Regions from separate parts of the Zhaonella formicivorans genome, predicted to be linked through region 1. Evidence: riboswitches for the same ligand, from Rfam matches in the RefSeq annotation. Region 1 holds a riboswitch; the other holds the start of a gene.

Region 1 (7,739 bases):
GGTTGGCCGGGATGAAAGGGAAAATAACCTGCGGGCGATTTTAAATTATGGGCATACCATAGGGCACGCCTTAGAGACTTTAACGGACTATAATTTTTACAGCCATGGGCAAGCTGTAGCCATTGGCATGGCTGTTGCGGCTGAAATGGCTGTTAAAATGGGATTGATAGCGGAAGAGATGGGCCGGCGTATTACGCGGTTACTAGCAGCTTGCGGCTTGCCTGTAACTCTTCCTGCAGATTTTGCTCCCGAAGCAATAGTTAATTGTATATTGCTGGATAAAAAAAATAAGCAGGGACTGGTCAGTTTTATCCTCCCCGAGGCTATAGGAAAAGTTGGGATTTATCAATTTTCACCTGAGCAGGTTTTGCAATACCTAAAAGAAAGATAGATGAACGGCAAGGTGGGCGGAAGTTGTGGTGGTCAGAAAGAAATTAGGCGAACTATTGGTGGAAAGCCAGCTGATTACCGCGGAGCAGTTGAACCAAGCGTTGCGGTCTAAGAAGCCCGGCGAAAGGTTAGGCCAGGTGCTGGTAAGCCTTGGGTATGTAACGGAACAGGATATTATTAACGTCTTGGAGTTTCAGCTGGGTATTCCGCAAATCAAACTTAGTGAGCTGAGCTTGGAGTTAAACGTAGTCAGGTTGTTGCCGGAGTCCATAGCCAGAAGGTATAATGCCATACCCGTTAAACTGAATGATGGTTATTTAACGGTGGCTATGGTAGATCCTCTCAACGTGGTGGCTCTTGATGATATCAGGCTTACAACCGGTTATGAAATTGAGCCGGCTATTGCTACTGAAGAGGAGATAACCAGGGCTTTAGCAGAGTACTATGGGCTGCAGGATTTGGCTGATAAAGTATTACAGGAATTGGAAATAAGCCAAGTGGTGGAAAGACCGGAACTGGTCCAGTTAGGGGAAGGGGCCTCAGACGGAAACGAGGCACCGGTAGTGCGTGTTGTCAACTCCATAATTCAGCAGGCTATAAAAACAAGAGCCAGCGACATTCATCTCGAGCCTCAGGAAGATAAGGTGCGGGTGAGGTTTAGAGTGGACGGCTTGCTGCGCGAAAACATGGCACTGCCTAAAAACTCCGCCGCCTCTATAGTCTCCAGAGTGAAAATTATGGCCGAGATGGATATTGCAGAAAAAAGGGTCCCACAGGATGGGCGGATACAGCTTAAGGTTGAAGGCAGGGAGATCGACCTGCGGGTTTCTTCTCTGCCAACCATTTTCGGTGAAAAAATTGTCATGCGTATTCTGGATAAATCCAGCCAGTTAATAAGTTTGAACAAGTTGGGATTTAGGCCGGAACTGTTGAACGCGTACATTAACCTAATCAATATTGCCTATGGCATGATCCTGGTCACCGGGCCCACCGGGAGCGGTAAGACAACAACCCTCTACGCTACTCTAAACGAAATCAACACTGCCGAAAAGAATATAGTTACAATTGAAGATCCGGTTGAATATGTTTTAGAAGGAATCAACCAGATCGGGGTCAATACCAAAGCCGGGCTTACATTTGCCACCGGCTTGCGTTCCATCCTTCGCCAAGATCCTGATGTAATTATGGTGGGTGAAATCAGGGACGGAGAAACGGCTGATATTGCAGTGCGGGCTGCAACTACCGGTCACTTAGTGTTCAGCACTTTGCACACCAACGATGCCGCCGGAGCCTTACCGCGCCTGATTGATATTGGAGCGGAGCCATTTTTGGTGGCTTCCTCTGTGGCAGGTGTAGTAGCCCAGCGGTTAGTGCGCGTAATTTGTCCAAAATGTAAAAAGGCATATCAAGTCCCACCCGGTGCGGCGGAAAGGCTGTTTTTGGCAAAGCCGGAAGGAGACTTGACCATTTTTAAAGGCGTTGGCTGTCGGGAGTGCGGTAATACGGGCTATAAAGGGCGCATGGCAATACATGAGGTACTGCATGTTACCAGGGAAATTCGGGAGCTGATTATGGAAAAGGCGCCGGCGGAAACTATTAAGCAGCAAGCGGTAAAACAGGGCATGGTGACTTTAAAGGAGGATGGCGTACAAAAAGTGTTGTGCGGGCTGACTACAGTGGAGGAAGTAATGCGGGTTGCTTACAGCGAAACGGCAAGCTGGTAGGAGGGAAAAAATGCCCATTGATGATTTGTTAAATCAGGCAGTTAAGTTTAAGGCTTCTGATGTACATTTGACTGTAGGAAAGCCGCCGGTGTTCCGGATTAACGGCGATTTACAGCCCCAGCAAAGTTATGGTATTTTATTGCCCGAACACACCGAAGGGTTAGTAAAAGAAATTCTAGATGAAGAGAAGTTTAAGATTTTGGCCCAAAACGGAGAATTGGATTTTGCTTACTCTGTTCACGGTTTGGGAAGGTTCCGGGTGAATGCATTTTACCAACGGGGCACCGTCAGCATGGTGTTAAGACTGATTAATGCTGAAGTACCTGCCCTAGAGGAGCTAAATCTGCCTGCCGTACTTGTGGACTTGACCAAAAAGAATAAGGGCTTGGTGCTGGTAACAGGGCCCACCGGGAGCGGCAAATCCACCACCTTGGCGGCAATGGTTGACAGGATCAATTCTGAGCGCAGCTGCCATATTATCACTTTGGAGGACCCGATCGAGTACATGCACCAGCACAAAAAAAGCATAGTAAACCAGCGGGAAATCGGTTCCGATTCCAAAAGCTTTGCTACGGCCCTCAGGGCTGCGCTGCGCCAGGACCCTGATGTTATTATGGTGGGGGAGATGCGCGATTTAGAAACTATTGCTACTGCCCTTACCGCAGCCGAAACGGGCCACCTGGTTTTTGCCACATTACATACTGGAAGCGCTGCCCAGACCATTGACCGGATTATCGATGCTTTTCCGCCTCACCAGCAGTACCAAGTCCGGGTGCAGCTGGCAGAAACACTCCAGGGAATTATCTCCCAGCAGCTGCTCCCGCGCGTAGACTGTCCCGGGCGGGTGGCTGCAGTGGAGGTACTCATAGCTACGCCGGCTGTGCGCAACCTGATCAGGGATGGGAAAACCCACCAGATTTACTCCAGCATTCAGACCGGAATGAAATACGGGATGCAAACAATGGATATGGCATTAAAAAACCTTTACCAGGCAGGTATAATCGGTCGCGAGGAGGTATACTTACGCGGCAGCGACCCAGCCAACGTGAATATAATGCTGGACTAAAGGGTTGTAATAAAAAATGTACGGGCATAAAAAGGAATTTTAGACATGAAGGCGAATATATAGTCTGCACAGCCAAATAATGTGTTGATCCCCAAATATTAGGCAAACCTGTCGAAAGGCAGGGACGCAAAGCTGCGGACCTACAGACAAACAGTCTATGGTAGCCGGGCTGCCGAAGGTTTAATCATGTAACCCGGTACCCGGCTTTTTGCGTACTCTTCAGCTTTAGGAAGTGTTTAGTAGTGCCAACTTATAGTTACCGCGCCAGGGATTTATCGGGACAGCAGGTGAAAGGCCTCCTGGAGGCGGAGAACAGGGAAGCCGCAGTGGAGAGGCTCCGGGAGCAGAAACTATTTATCACTGCAATCCACGAAGCGCGAGCCTCATCCATTACCTGGCGGACAATCAGACAGGAAAAAATCCCGGGCCGGCATATGGCGGTGTTTTGCCGCCAGTTTTCCACCATGATTAACGCCGGCTTGCCCGTTTTAACCTCATTGCTGATTTTAAAGGAGCAGACAGAGAACAGAACATTGCGCCAGGTAATAGGGCAGGTTGCCCAGGATTTGCAAAAGGGCGAAACCCTGGCTGATGCTTTCCGGGCCCATCCTAAGTTAATCCCTGACCTGATGGTCAATATGGTGGAGGCTGGGGAGGTTGGCGGCGTGTTGGACGAGGTGCTCTCAAGACTGGCTGTTCATTTTGAAAAAGAGCACGCTATGCGGGAAAAAGTAAGGTCTGCCATGACTTATCCGGTGGTAGTGCTATGTGTGGCATTATTGGCGGTGATTTTTCTTTTAACATTTGTTTTACCTGCCTTTCAAGGGATTTTAACAAATTTAGGAGTGGAAATGCCTTTTTTGACCAAGGTGATTCTGGGCATAAGCGCTTTCTTGCGCACCTTCTGGTATCTTGGCTTATTGTCCATAACACTTTTTGCCGTTGGAGTAAAAAAAAGCTTAGCAACCGAGCGGGGCAGAACAGTTTGGGATAAATTCACCCTTAAAGCGCCTGTATTGGGCGCTTTAACCCAGAAGGTGATCATTTCCCGCTTTGCCCGAACATTAGGGACTTTGTTAAAAGGTGGCGTTCCTATTCTCCAGGCTCTTGAGGTTGTTAAGCGCACTGCGGGTAACAGGGTTGTTGCTGAGGGAATTAGCAAGGCTCAGGTCAACATCAGGGATGGCGGGGGTATGGCTGGGCCCCTGGCCGAATGCGGAGTATTTCCTCCCATGGTAATTCAAATGATCGCTATAGGGGAGGAAACGGGGGTGCTGGACAGCTTGCTGGAGAAACTCAGCGACTTCTATGACGGGGAAGTGGACAACATGGTCAGCAGGCTCTCCAGCATTATCGAACCGCTGATGATCCTCTTTTTAGGCGGTATAGTTGGTTTCATCATTTTGGCAATCCTGTTGCCGATGTTTAAGATTATTGGTTCTATTTAAGTGGGAAACCGGGAAAGGAGGTGAAACCATGCTGAAATGGTTTAGGAAGCTGCTGAAGGATGAGAAGGGCTTTACTTTGATTGAGCTAATGGTGGTAGTTGTAATCATTGGTATTTTAGCGGCCATTGCGGTTCCGGCTTTTTCGAATTCCTCAGATAAGGCTAAGGTGAGCAAGGCGAAAGCAGATCTTAGAACTCTGGAAAGTGCTTTGGCTGTATACTATGCTGAAAATAACTTTTACCCAAATAGTCTTAATGATTTGGTGACAGGTAAATATATTAAACGACTGCCAAAAGATCCTTGGGATAATGATTATGTATATTCTATCAGCTCTGGAAGTTATAACTTATATTCCAAAGGATCAGATGAAGATGATGATAATGGAGAAGCTGGTGATATAAATTCTAGAGACTTATAAACTTATATATATATATAATATACGTATATTATATATATATATATGATTTACGGCAGGGCAAAAGCCCTGCCTTACTCTATATGCTAAGTTAACTTGAGGTGTCAAATGCTTTATTTATTTACCTTCTTCTTTGGCCTAATCATCGGCAGCTTCCTTAACGTCTGCATAAATCGTATTCCCAGAGGCGAATCTATTGTTGCACCGTCTTCCCGCTGCGAAAGCTGCGGAGTGAGGCTTAAGCCCTGGGATTTGGTGCCGGTGCTTAGCTGGCTGCTGTTACGGGGCAGATGCCGCTACTGCGGGGCAACAGTATCTCCCAAATATCTTATAGTCGAGCTGTTAACAGGTTCCCTGTTTGTTTCGCTCTTGGCTGTTAAGGGTTTATCAGCTGAACTTATTCCTTATTTAACATTAACTTCTATTTTAGTTGTCGTTGGTTTCACTGATCTGGAACATTACCTCATTCCCAACAAGGTAATTATTGCCGGTTTTGTTTTGGGTGCGGGATTACATATCTTTTTCCGGCATTTGGATTGGAAGGATATTTTCTTAGGCTTTTTGGCCGGGGGAAGCATACTTTATCTTTTGGCTGTGCTCAGTAAAGGGGGCATGGGGGGCGGCGACATCAAGCTGGCTGCCCTGCTGGGGTTTTACCTTGGCTGGCAAGGGGTGCTGCTTACCCTCTTTTTAGGCGCTTTGCTGGCTTCCGTTACAGGAATTTGGTTAATAATTCTGGGCAAAAAAAGCAGGAAGGACCCTCTGCCTTTTGGAGTTTTTTTAAGCATTGCTGCAATGATTTCCATGCTGTATGGCGGAAATATTTTAACTTGCTATTTAAATGCTTTATAACTAATTTGTATTATCTTCCTTGAGACTAACATGAAAGCAGCTACAAACTTATAAGGCAAAATTTACCTGGCTTTCCGGAAGTGCAGGAAATAATTAAGAAGTTGTCGAATTGGCTTATAAGAGGTCGATTAAGATGTCTAGCTTCCCGGTAAAACAAGAACAGGGGTACACGTTCCTGGAAATCATGATAGTGGTAGTTTTGATTGGCTTGTTCTCTACTGTGGCTTCACCTGCTGTGGAAAGTGTTGTTGCCCGCCAGAGGCTGATAGCAGCGGTCAGAACTATGACCGTTCATTTGCGTGAAGCTCAACAATTAGCCATTTCCAGGGAGCAAAGTGTCACTGTTTTGTTTCGCAGGTATAACAGCTTGGCTCTGCCAAACTCTTATACAATCAGGTTTTCCCCTTCGGAAATTTATGCTACCGAACGTTTGGAAGATGGAATTATCCTGGCTTATACAAGCTTTGCAAATCAGATGCTTGTCTTTAATACTCTTGGCGCAGCTAATGCGGGACATGTTCGGCTGGAAAACAGCAGAGGAGACAGGATGTATATAATTGTTGACCAAGTTGGAAGGGTGAGAACCAGCGATGTTCCGCCAAGTACTTAAAGAAGAAAGGGGTTTTACCCTCGTTGAATTGATGATAGCGGTTATAATTATGTCCGTGGCATTAATTCCAATGTTTTCAATGTTTGATTTCGCAGTCAAATCACAGCAACAAGGTGAAATGGAATTACATGCACTGTATTTAAGTCAAGGAAAGATGGAAGAGCTACTGGCCGATTATTACCAGAACAAAGCTTTTTTAACACCGGAAGCCAAAAGCGAACAAATAAACGGGTATACTGTCAGCACTTATATTGGGGTTCCTTCCGGAAATTTGCAGGAAATTCAGGTTGCTGTTTCATATACTTTTCATGGGAAGCAAAAAAAAGTTAGCTTGACTACAAAGGTGGTAGAATACCCATGAAGGTGATTCAAAACGAAAAAGGGTTGACCTTTGTGGAATTGCTGGTAACCATGACCATATTTGGCTTGATCATAATTTCCTTATACGGCCTTTTAGATTCGGGGTTACAGTTGTTTAAAAAATATGATTCACGCCTGGAGCAATTACAGCATATGCGGGTTGCCATGGAAACTATCGGACGAGATTTAAGGGCAGCTCAGTCGGCTGCATTTAATCAAAATTTAAAACAGCTGACACTGAGTGTTTACGGCAAAACGGTGAAATACGGTCTGGAAAGTGAAAATATTTACGGCCCCTCAGGATTAAGGGGCAAGCAGTTATGGAAAGATACCCAAAACCAGCCTTTAGCCAGTTATCTGGATGACTTTACAGTAAAAATTGAAAACTATTTTGTTGAAGTTACCTTGGCTGCCAAAAGCCCTGAGGGTAAAACATTGGTATTAAAAAATTCATTTGCTTTAAGAAATAAATGATAACGGGAGCGGAATAATGTACCTTGATAATTCCAGAGGTTCTGCTTTCATAGCTGCCATCATGGCAGTGCTCATTGTGCTGACCCTTGGCCTTGGAGTTTTATCTATGGCTACCAGCGAGGGCAAAATTTCCAATAATCATCTCAAATCGACACAAGCTTTTTATATTGCGGAAGCAGGAATAGCAGAAGCGGTTAGTGTGCTTCTGGACAACCCGGATGCGCCAGAGGGAGAAATAATTAACAAAACTATTGGGGCTGGCACAGCAGTTGTTAATTTAGACTGGTCGGGAAACATAGCTACTTTGACTTCAGTGGGAAGAGTGGGGGAAACAAAAAGGACTGTAACGGAAAAAGTTAAAGTTATTGCCCAGTCCGCTCTTAAAAGCGCCATAACCTCC
Region 2 (7,739 bases), 730 kb from region 1:
TCAGTCCAACCTCAAGACTATTGCCCAGAAATTTGTAACTGACAAGGTGGACATGGCGTTTGCTATTGCAACTCCATCTGCTATTGCCATGGCCGGCGAAACAGACAAGATACCTATTCTGATTACTGCTGTTACTGATCCGGTGACGGCCAAGCTGGTTAAAAGCAATGAAGAGCCAGGCACCAATGTAACCGGTACCACTGATATGACGCCGGTAAAGGAGCAATTGGATCTGTTGCAAAAAATTGTGCCTGCCGCCAAGAAGGTGGGAGTTATTTATAACTCCAGCGAAATCAATTCAGAGGTGCAGGTGGAAATTGCCAAAGAAGCAGCCGCCGGACTTGGCTTGGAGATTGTGGAAGCCACTGTAACCGGCAGCGCGGAAGTGATGCAGGTGACCCAATCTTTGGTGGGCAAGGTTGATGCCATCTATGTCCCTACTGATAACGTGGTGGCTTCATCCATCGCCAGTGTGGTATCTGTTGCGGAAGCGGCCAAGCTGCCTTTAATTGTGGGTGAAAAAGGTATGGTAGAAGGCGGAGCCCTGGCTACCATTGGAATTGATTACTACAAACTTGGACGTCAAACCGGTGAAATGGCCTTAAAAGTAATTAAAGGTGCTGACCCGGCAAGTATGCCTATTGAAAGCCTGAAATCGATAGATATAGTAGTAAATAAAAAGGCAGCAGAGCGCATGGGCGTGACGATTCCACAGGAAATACTGGATAAGGCGCAGGTTGTTGAATAAATTAACGAATAGGTGACAGAGGAATGGATTTGAGCATCTTCGCAGGAGCATTCGAACAAGGCTTATTATGGTCAATCATGGTTCTGGGCGTTTATGTAACTTTCCGGGTCCTGGATTATGCTGATTTAACAGTAGACGGCAGTTTTGCCCTGGGGGCAGCTGTAGCGGCCAGACTTGTTTTTGAGGGGTATGATCCCTGGCTAGGGACAATAGTGGCTTTGGCTGCAGGGGCCGTGGCAGGTGTAATTACCGGGATTTTGCATACCCAGTTTAAAATTGCTCCCCTTTTGTCGGGTATTTTAAGCATGATTGCCCTATACTCCGTTAATTTACGCGTGATGGGCAAAGCTAATATCTCTTTGCTCCGGATGGAAACCATAATCAGCAGGCTTACTGGTTTAGGGGTGCCCGGGGAATGGGCAGTGCTTGTCATCGGTCTCGCGAGCGCAAGCATAGTTATCCTGCTGCTCTGGTTATTCCTCAATACGGAGATAGGGTTTGCCATGCGGGCCACCGGTGATAACCAGCAGATGATCCGCAGCCTCGGGGTGAATACCAACGTGATGAAGATGGCAGGGCTGGGGATCAGCAATGCTTTGGTGGCTTTCTCCGGGGCTTTGGTTGCCCAGTACCAGAACTTTGCCGATGTGGGTATGGGCATTGGGACAATCGTTGTTGGTTTGGCTTCCATCATTATTGGCGAAGTGCTCTTTGGGAATAAAACAATGGTACGCACTTTGATTGCAGTTGTTTTGGGTTCCATTGTTTACAGGATGGTAATAGCCATTGTGCTCCAACTGGGGCTGCCACCCACGGATCTGCGATTGTTTACGGCGTTGATTGTTGCGCTGGCTCTGGCTTCTCCTGTTTTAAAGGATAAACTGCAGGGCTTGATTGCTTCCGGAAGGAGTGGGCAAAGTGCTTAAGGTGGAAGATGTTAGAAAGACCTTTAACAAAGGGAGTGTCAACGAAAAGATCGCCCTGGACGGTGTTACTCTGCACCTGGAGGCGGGCGACTTTGTAACTGTTATCGGCGGCAACGGTGCCGGCAAGTCGACGCTGATGAATATTATCGCCGGTGTCTATCCACCTGATCAAGGCTCTGTTTCTCTCGATGGGTCGGTGCTTACTTTATTGCCGGAACACCGCAGGGCAGCATATATCGGTCGTGTTTTTCAGGACCCAATGCTGGGCACTGCCGCTTCCATGACTATTGAGGAGAACCTGGCCATGGCACTGCGCAGGGGTAAAAAGCGGGGATTAAAATGGGGTGTTACCAGAGAAGAGCAGCATTTTTTCAAGGAACAGCTGGCCAAGCTGGAACTGGGCCTGGAAAACAGGCTCAGAGCAAAAGTGGGACTCCTGTCCGGTGGACAGCGCCAGGCTTTGACACTGCTAATGGCCACCATTAACAAGCCGAAACTGCTGCTTTTGGATGAACATACAGCAGCTCTCGACCCCAAAACAGCGCAAAAGGTCCTTGACCTCACAGATAAAATTGTCAAAACCGACTCTTTAACGACTCTTATGGTAACCCATAATATGCGGGATGCTCTGAAATACGGAAACCGCACCATCATGATGCACGAAGGCAAAATTATACTGGATATAGATTCCTCTGAAAAGAAAAAATTGCAAGTTGACGATTTGCTGAAGTTGTTTGAACGGACCAGTGGAAGCGCTATGGTCAACGACCGTTTGCTGTTGGCATAGCTAAAACACCTCCCTGCTTTATAAGGCTTGAGTGTCGGGCTGTCAACAAACTATTATGTGCTCGAATGTATTATGGAGCGGGACAGGTTTCGCCCTAGGCCGAAGGCTTTGCAGCCGCTAACGGTGTGCGAGCTTGTCCAGAGCAAATAATACATTTGAGAAGTGTTCATAAGCTGGCTCTTACTATCCTTGTAGGATAGGGGGTCAGTTTTTTAATTATGCAGGTGATTATGAAGACAGTGTTTCCCCCATCTCCTGCCTCAAAATTAGAAACCCTTCCATGGTCTTGGGAAATCCTGCCGTAGGTGCCACCAGCATGATGGCGTGTTCAATTTCTTCCCTAGTGCACCCGCTTTTAATTGCTTTAATGATATGGGTGCGTAAGGCATATTCGTACTGACAGGCGGTTGACAACGCTACTTTGATTAGCCAGCGGGTCTTTTCGTCCAATGGCCCTCCTTCATAATGGACCAGTTTGCCGTAGTCCTCGTAAGCTTCGTATATTTTCCCATGCTTATCCATAAAGTATTTCAGGTTTTCTTCTATGGTGTCCAATTTACCCCATCCTTTTCTTTAAAAAGATTTCCTCCTTTATATTGCTACCCTAAATGCGAAAAAATATTCCTTGTGATATTTTCGCAAAGATAGCTATAATAACTTTGGGAGGGAAATGCAACCATGAACATCGCCTTTTTTCTTTTGCCCAAAGACGAAGTAGTTTATTTGACGCCCCAATCAACTATTAGGCAAGCTTTAGAAAGAATGGAGCGGCACCGCTATACAGCAGTTCCCATTATCGACCGGGAGGGCAGGTACGTGGGGACCCTAACCGAAGGGGATCTGCTGTGGAAGATAAAAAATACACCTGGTCTGAGCTTTGAAAATGCTCACAAATACACTTTAGAAGAAGTGCCGCGCCGGATGGAAAACAAACCGGTACGGATTGATGCGGAAATGCTGGATCTAATTAGCTTGGCTAAGGTACAAAATTTTGTACCTGTTGAGGATGATATGGGGATCTTTATCGGGATTGTGCGCAGGAGCGAAATAATTGAGTATTGTGCCCAATTGTTGGCCAATTGTCATGAGCAAGTACAGGAGGGTAAAAATACAGCGGAACATAGCTGTGAGCTTTTATAAAAATAAAAATTTTAACTAAGTTAAGCCTGCAAAGGAGGATTTATTGCAAAAATAGCAAAGTAAAATAGTAACCAACGAAAAGGCAAAACCGGCTAAAGCCGGTGACGCAAAGCTATAGGGCCTAAAGCTGAAAGCTATGGCAGCCAGCTGCCGAAAGGAGAATTACGATGTTTCCCGTCAAGAAAAAGAAGTTTTACGGCAATTGCCCTTCCTGTAAAGGCGATTACCTCATTTACCGCTTCCGCAGTTTTAATAACGCTTATTTTTCTTGTGCCAAATGTGGCTATACCCAGGTTATCTTTGATCCCTGGGAGCCGGTGGGGGTGGTGACTGGGGGCAGCAGCAGGAAAACAGCCGCTATTTACAATGAGGCAAACAGGGCAGCCCGGAGACGGCAAGAAGGCAGACCACAAGAGCCGGAAAAACAAACGGAGAGTTTAGAGCAGTTGAAAGAAGTTTTGCGGGAAATAGCGGAAAATCAAACCACCATCAACGCCAAGGTAGATACTATACTCGGTTTGGTCAGAGAACTAAAGCAGGCAGGACTCCTGCCTGTGGAATACACTGGGCAAAATACCCATCCGGTGAACATGGCGGCGCTTGATGACGAAGAGTATTTGTCTACCGTAAGGGCTGCAGAACTGCTGGGCTTCACTACAAAAAATGCTTATCAAAAAGTATTGAATCTGATCCATAAAGGTAAGTTGTCCGCCAAAAAACCCGGCAGGTCATATATTGTGGCTAAAACTGAATTGGAAAGATTTTTGATGGAAAATAATATTTAACAGCCACCTCCCCTTGTTGCAGAGGGGAGGATTATTTTTGGTTCAGAGCTCTATATGGCTCGTCAAAAGAAGGAGCGGACACAAGGGTTAAGATTTTCAGGGTATATGATGAGTATTTATTGTCAGCATGCACTAAAGGTTTTTTGAAAATATGCGCCGAGGAGGGGAAACATTGAGCTTACAGTTTATTCTCGGGCGGGCCGGTTCGGGCAAAACCCATACCTGCTGGGAGGATATCAGGTGGGAATTGCAGCAGGCAGAGGTAAGCCAGCCTTTAATTCTCCTCGTCCCGGAACAAGCCACCTTTCAAAATGAACTGGCATTAGCCTCTACCCCTGGTTTGGGGGGGATTATGCGGGCCCAGGTCCTGAGCTTTCAACGGTTAGCCTGGCGTGTGCTCCAGGAAGTAGGTGGATCGGCCCGGGTACTGCTGGATGACTTGGGAAAAAGGATGGCGCTCCGGGGGCTTGTGGAGCAGCATAAAGATAAGCTGCAGCTTTTTTACCGCGCGGCTGACCAGCCGGGTTTTATTGATAGCCTGGCCGCTGCCCTGTCTGAATTAAAAGCCTATTGCCTTACTCCTGCGACTATTAAAGGGATTTTGGATTCCGGCCTGCTGGCTGCTCACGGTTTGCTTGGCGTGAAACTACAAGACCTTTATTTGCTTTACCAGAAATTAGAGGAATACCTGGCCTCACAATACCTGGACCCCGATGACTACCTGCTGCTCTTGGCTGAACGCCTAGAAAAGTCCCCTACTGTGCAGGACGCCAAAATCTGGCTGGACGGTTTTTCAGGCTTTACGCCCCAGGAATACAAAGTATTGGAAAAGCTTCTGCAGGTTGCCGGAGAAGTGAAGATAACCCTTTGCTTGGAACCTAAGGGCAGCTCTCAAAAGCCTAATGAAACAGAACTGTTTTATCCTACTAAGGAAACCTTATTTAAAGTGGAGTCCTTAGCCCGACGGTTAGGGGTAACAGTCAGGGAGCCAGTGGTGCTTGCTGCTGCCGTACCTTACCGCTTCCGGGAGGCAGAGGAGTTGGCCTACCTGGAAAAGTACTTTTTTCAGCGCCCTGCCGCTCCTTATCGAGGCCAAACTTCGCGCATAAAATTAGTAGCTGCCGCTAACCGCCGGGCGGAAGTGGAAGGGGTTGCCAGAGAGATTGCCAGGCTGAGCCGGGAGCAAGGCTTGCGCTGGCGGGAAATAGCTGTGATCTTAAGGGATTTGGAACCTTACGAGCAATTAATCGCCACCGTTTTTACCGACCACGGCATTCCATTTTTTATCGACCGCAAGAAGACGGTACTCCACCATCCGCTGGTGGAGTTAATTCGCTCCGCTTTGGAAGTGATTGAGACCAATTGGAATTACGAGCCGGTCTTCAGATATCTGAAAACCGATTTAGTCCCTCTCTCCAGGGAAAAGGTTGACCTTCTGGAAAACTATTGCTTGGCCCATGGTCTGAGAGGGAAAAGCTGGACTGATGGTAAGCCCTGGAGCTACCGTCGGCAATATACTGTGGGGGAGGAAACGGAACTGACCCCCTGGGAAGAGCAGGAATTGGCACTGATCAATGAGGCAAGGACAGTGGCTGCCGGGGATTTACTGGTTCTATCCCAAAAACTTAAAGAGGCGAAAAATGTGCGGGAAATGGCAACTGCTCTCTTTGAACTTCTGGCTTCTCTCAATGTACAAGCAAAGCTGAATGCTTGGAGCAAGGCTGCACAGCAGCAGGGACGCCTGGAGGAAGCCCGGGAGCACGTACAGGTTTGGAATGAAATTCTAAACCTCTTGGACCAAATAGTGGAAGCACTGGGCGAAGAAGAATTATCCCTGGAATATTTCAGCAAAGTATTGGAGACGGGTCTGGAAAGTTTACGGCTGGGCTTAATCCCGCCGGCTTTGGACCAGGTGCTGGTCAACAATCTGGAGCACTCCCGCAATCCCAATGTAAAAGCTGCCTTTGTGCTGGGGATTAATGACGGCGTATTTCCGCAGCGCGCCAAGGAAGAAGGTCTTTTTAGCGAGGTTGAACGGGAAAATCTCAAACGCTACGGTTTGGAACTTGCCCCGGGAAGCAGGCGGCGCCTCTTCGACGAACAATTTTTAATTTACCTGGCTTTGACCAGGGCCAGCCGGTACCTGTGGTTGAGCTACCCGCTGGCAGACGAAGAAGGCCGGGCTTTAATGCCTTCGGTTGTAATTGCCCGGATTAAGGAGCTCTTGCCCCATTTGCCGGAAAAGATATGTACCGTTGAGCCAACAGTATCTGGTGAAGATGAAGAGGAGTTTATCTCCCATCCCGGACGCACTCTGTCCTTCCTGGCTGCAAGGCTAAGAGAAGCCAAGGCGGGTCGGGAATTAAGCCCGCTCTGGTGGGAAGTCTATAATTATTTTGTGGACGATCCTCTATACGCCGCAAAAAGCAGGTGGGTTTTGCAGAGTTTGTTCCACCGCAACAATGAGGGCAATATTTCGGGGACGGTAAGCCGGGCTCTCTACGGCAAGCGTTTTAGAAGCAGTGTTTCCCGCTTGGAGAAGTACGCCTCCTGTCCTTTTGCCCATTTTTTATCCTACGGATTGAGGCTGCAGGAGCGAAGCATCTACCGGCTTGCGGCGCCCGATCTGGGTCAATTTTTTCATGCTGCCCTGAAAATTTTTGTGGAAAGATTAGAAGCCCAAAACCTGGAATGGGGAGTTTTAAGCCGTCAAGAATGCAGTCGGTTGACTTCTGAGGTAGTCAAGGAACTGGCCCCCAAGCTGCAAAATGAAATTTTGCTCAGTACCGCCCGCTATCGTTATTTAACCCGAAAATTGCAGCAGACAGTGGAACGGGCTGCCCTGGTGCTGACAGAGCATGCCCGGCGCGGCAGTTTCCGCCCTGTAGGTCTGGAACTGGGATTTGGCACCGGGGAAAAACTGCCGCCGCTCCTTTTTGATTTGGGTAACGGTTTGACTATGGAGCTCACGGGCAGGATTGACCGGGTGGATCTGGCCAGGTGTGCCACCGGCAATTATTTCCGGATTATTGATTATAAATCCAATTTTTCCCGGCTTACTTTGGAGGATATTTACCATGGCCTGAAACTGCAGCTTTTAGCTTACCTGGATGTGATTCTAAACCATGCGGAGCTCCTCACGGGTGAACCGGGTAAACCGGCAGGGATACTCTATTTCAGTGTAAAAGATCCTTTGATCCCTGGCGGTGGCCCCATGCCTTTGGAGCAATTGGAAAAAGAAATCTATAAAAAATTAAAAATGCAGGGTTATGTGCTGGCCGATGCCGAGGTGGTCAGAGAAATGGACCGGGCCATCGCAGGACATTCGGAACTTATTCCTGCGGCTTTAAAAA

The links. A riboswitch is a leader RNA that binds a small molecule or an ion and turns the genes downstream of it on or off. The one in region 1 is predicted to bind cyclic di-GMP.
Region 2: it holds a riboswitch for cyclic di-GMP, as region 1 does, so the genes downstream of both, EYS13_RS07190 (helix-turn-helix domain-containing protein) here and EYS13_RS03405 (type II secretion system F family protein) in region 1, are expected to answer to the same signal.

What each region holds. Positions count from the first base shown of each region.
Region 1 is NZ_CP085524.1:706,098-713,836, forward strand. It holds gene aroB (3-dehydroquinate synthase) at 1-391, shown strand, start outside; gene gspE (type II secretion system ATPase GspE) at 420-2,114, shown strand; gene EYS13_RS03400 (type IV pilus twitching motility protein PilT) at 2,125-3,180, shown strand; cyclic di-GMP riboswitch class I at 3,272-3,357, shown strand; gene EYS13_RS03405 (type II secretion system F family protein) at 3,423-4,628, shown strand; gene EYS13_RS03410 (type II secretion system protein GspG) at 4,657-5,046, shown strand; gene EYS13_RS03415 (prepilin peptidase) at 5,152-5,895, shown strand; gene EYS13_RS03420 (prepilin-type N-terminal cleavage/methylation domain-containing protein) at 6,029-6,505, shown strand; gene EYS13_RS03425 (type IV pilus modification PilV family protein) at 6,486-6,866, shown strand; gene EYS13_RS03430 (PulJ/GspJ family protein) at 6,863-7,339, shown strand; gene EYS13_RS03435 (pilus assembly PilX family protein) at 7,356-7,739, shown strand, end outside.
Region 2 is NZ_CP085524.1:1,439,930-1,447,668, reverse strand. It holds gene EYS13_RS07215 (ABC transporter substrate-binding protein) at 1-748, shown strand, start outside; gene EYS13_RS07210 (ABC transporter permease) at 772-1,674, shown strand; gene EYS13_RS07205 (ABC transporter ATP-binding protein) at 1,667-2,461, shown strand; gene EYS13_RS07200 (carboxymuconolactone decarboxylase family protein) at 2,690-2,983, opposite strand; gene EYS13_RS07195 (CBS domain-containing protein) at 3,140-3,601, shown strand; cyclic di-GMP riboswitch class I at 3,673-3,756, shown strand; gene EYS13_RS07190 (helix-turn-helix domain-containing protein) at 3,769-4,386, shown strand; gene addB (helicase-exonuclease AddAB subunit AddB) at 4,559-7,739, shown strand, end outside.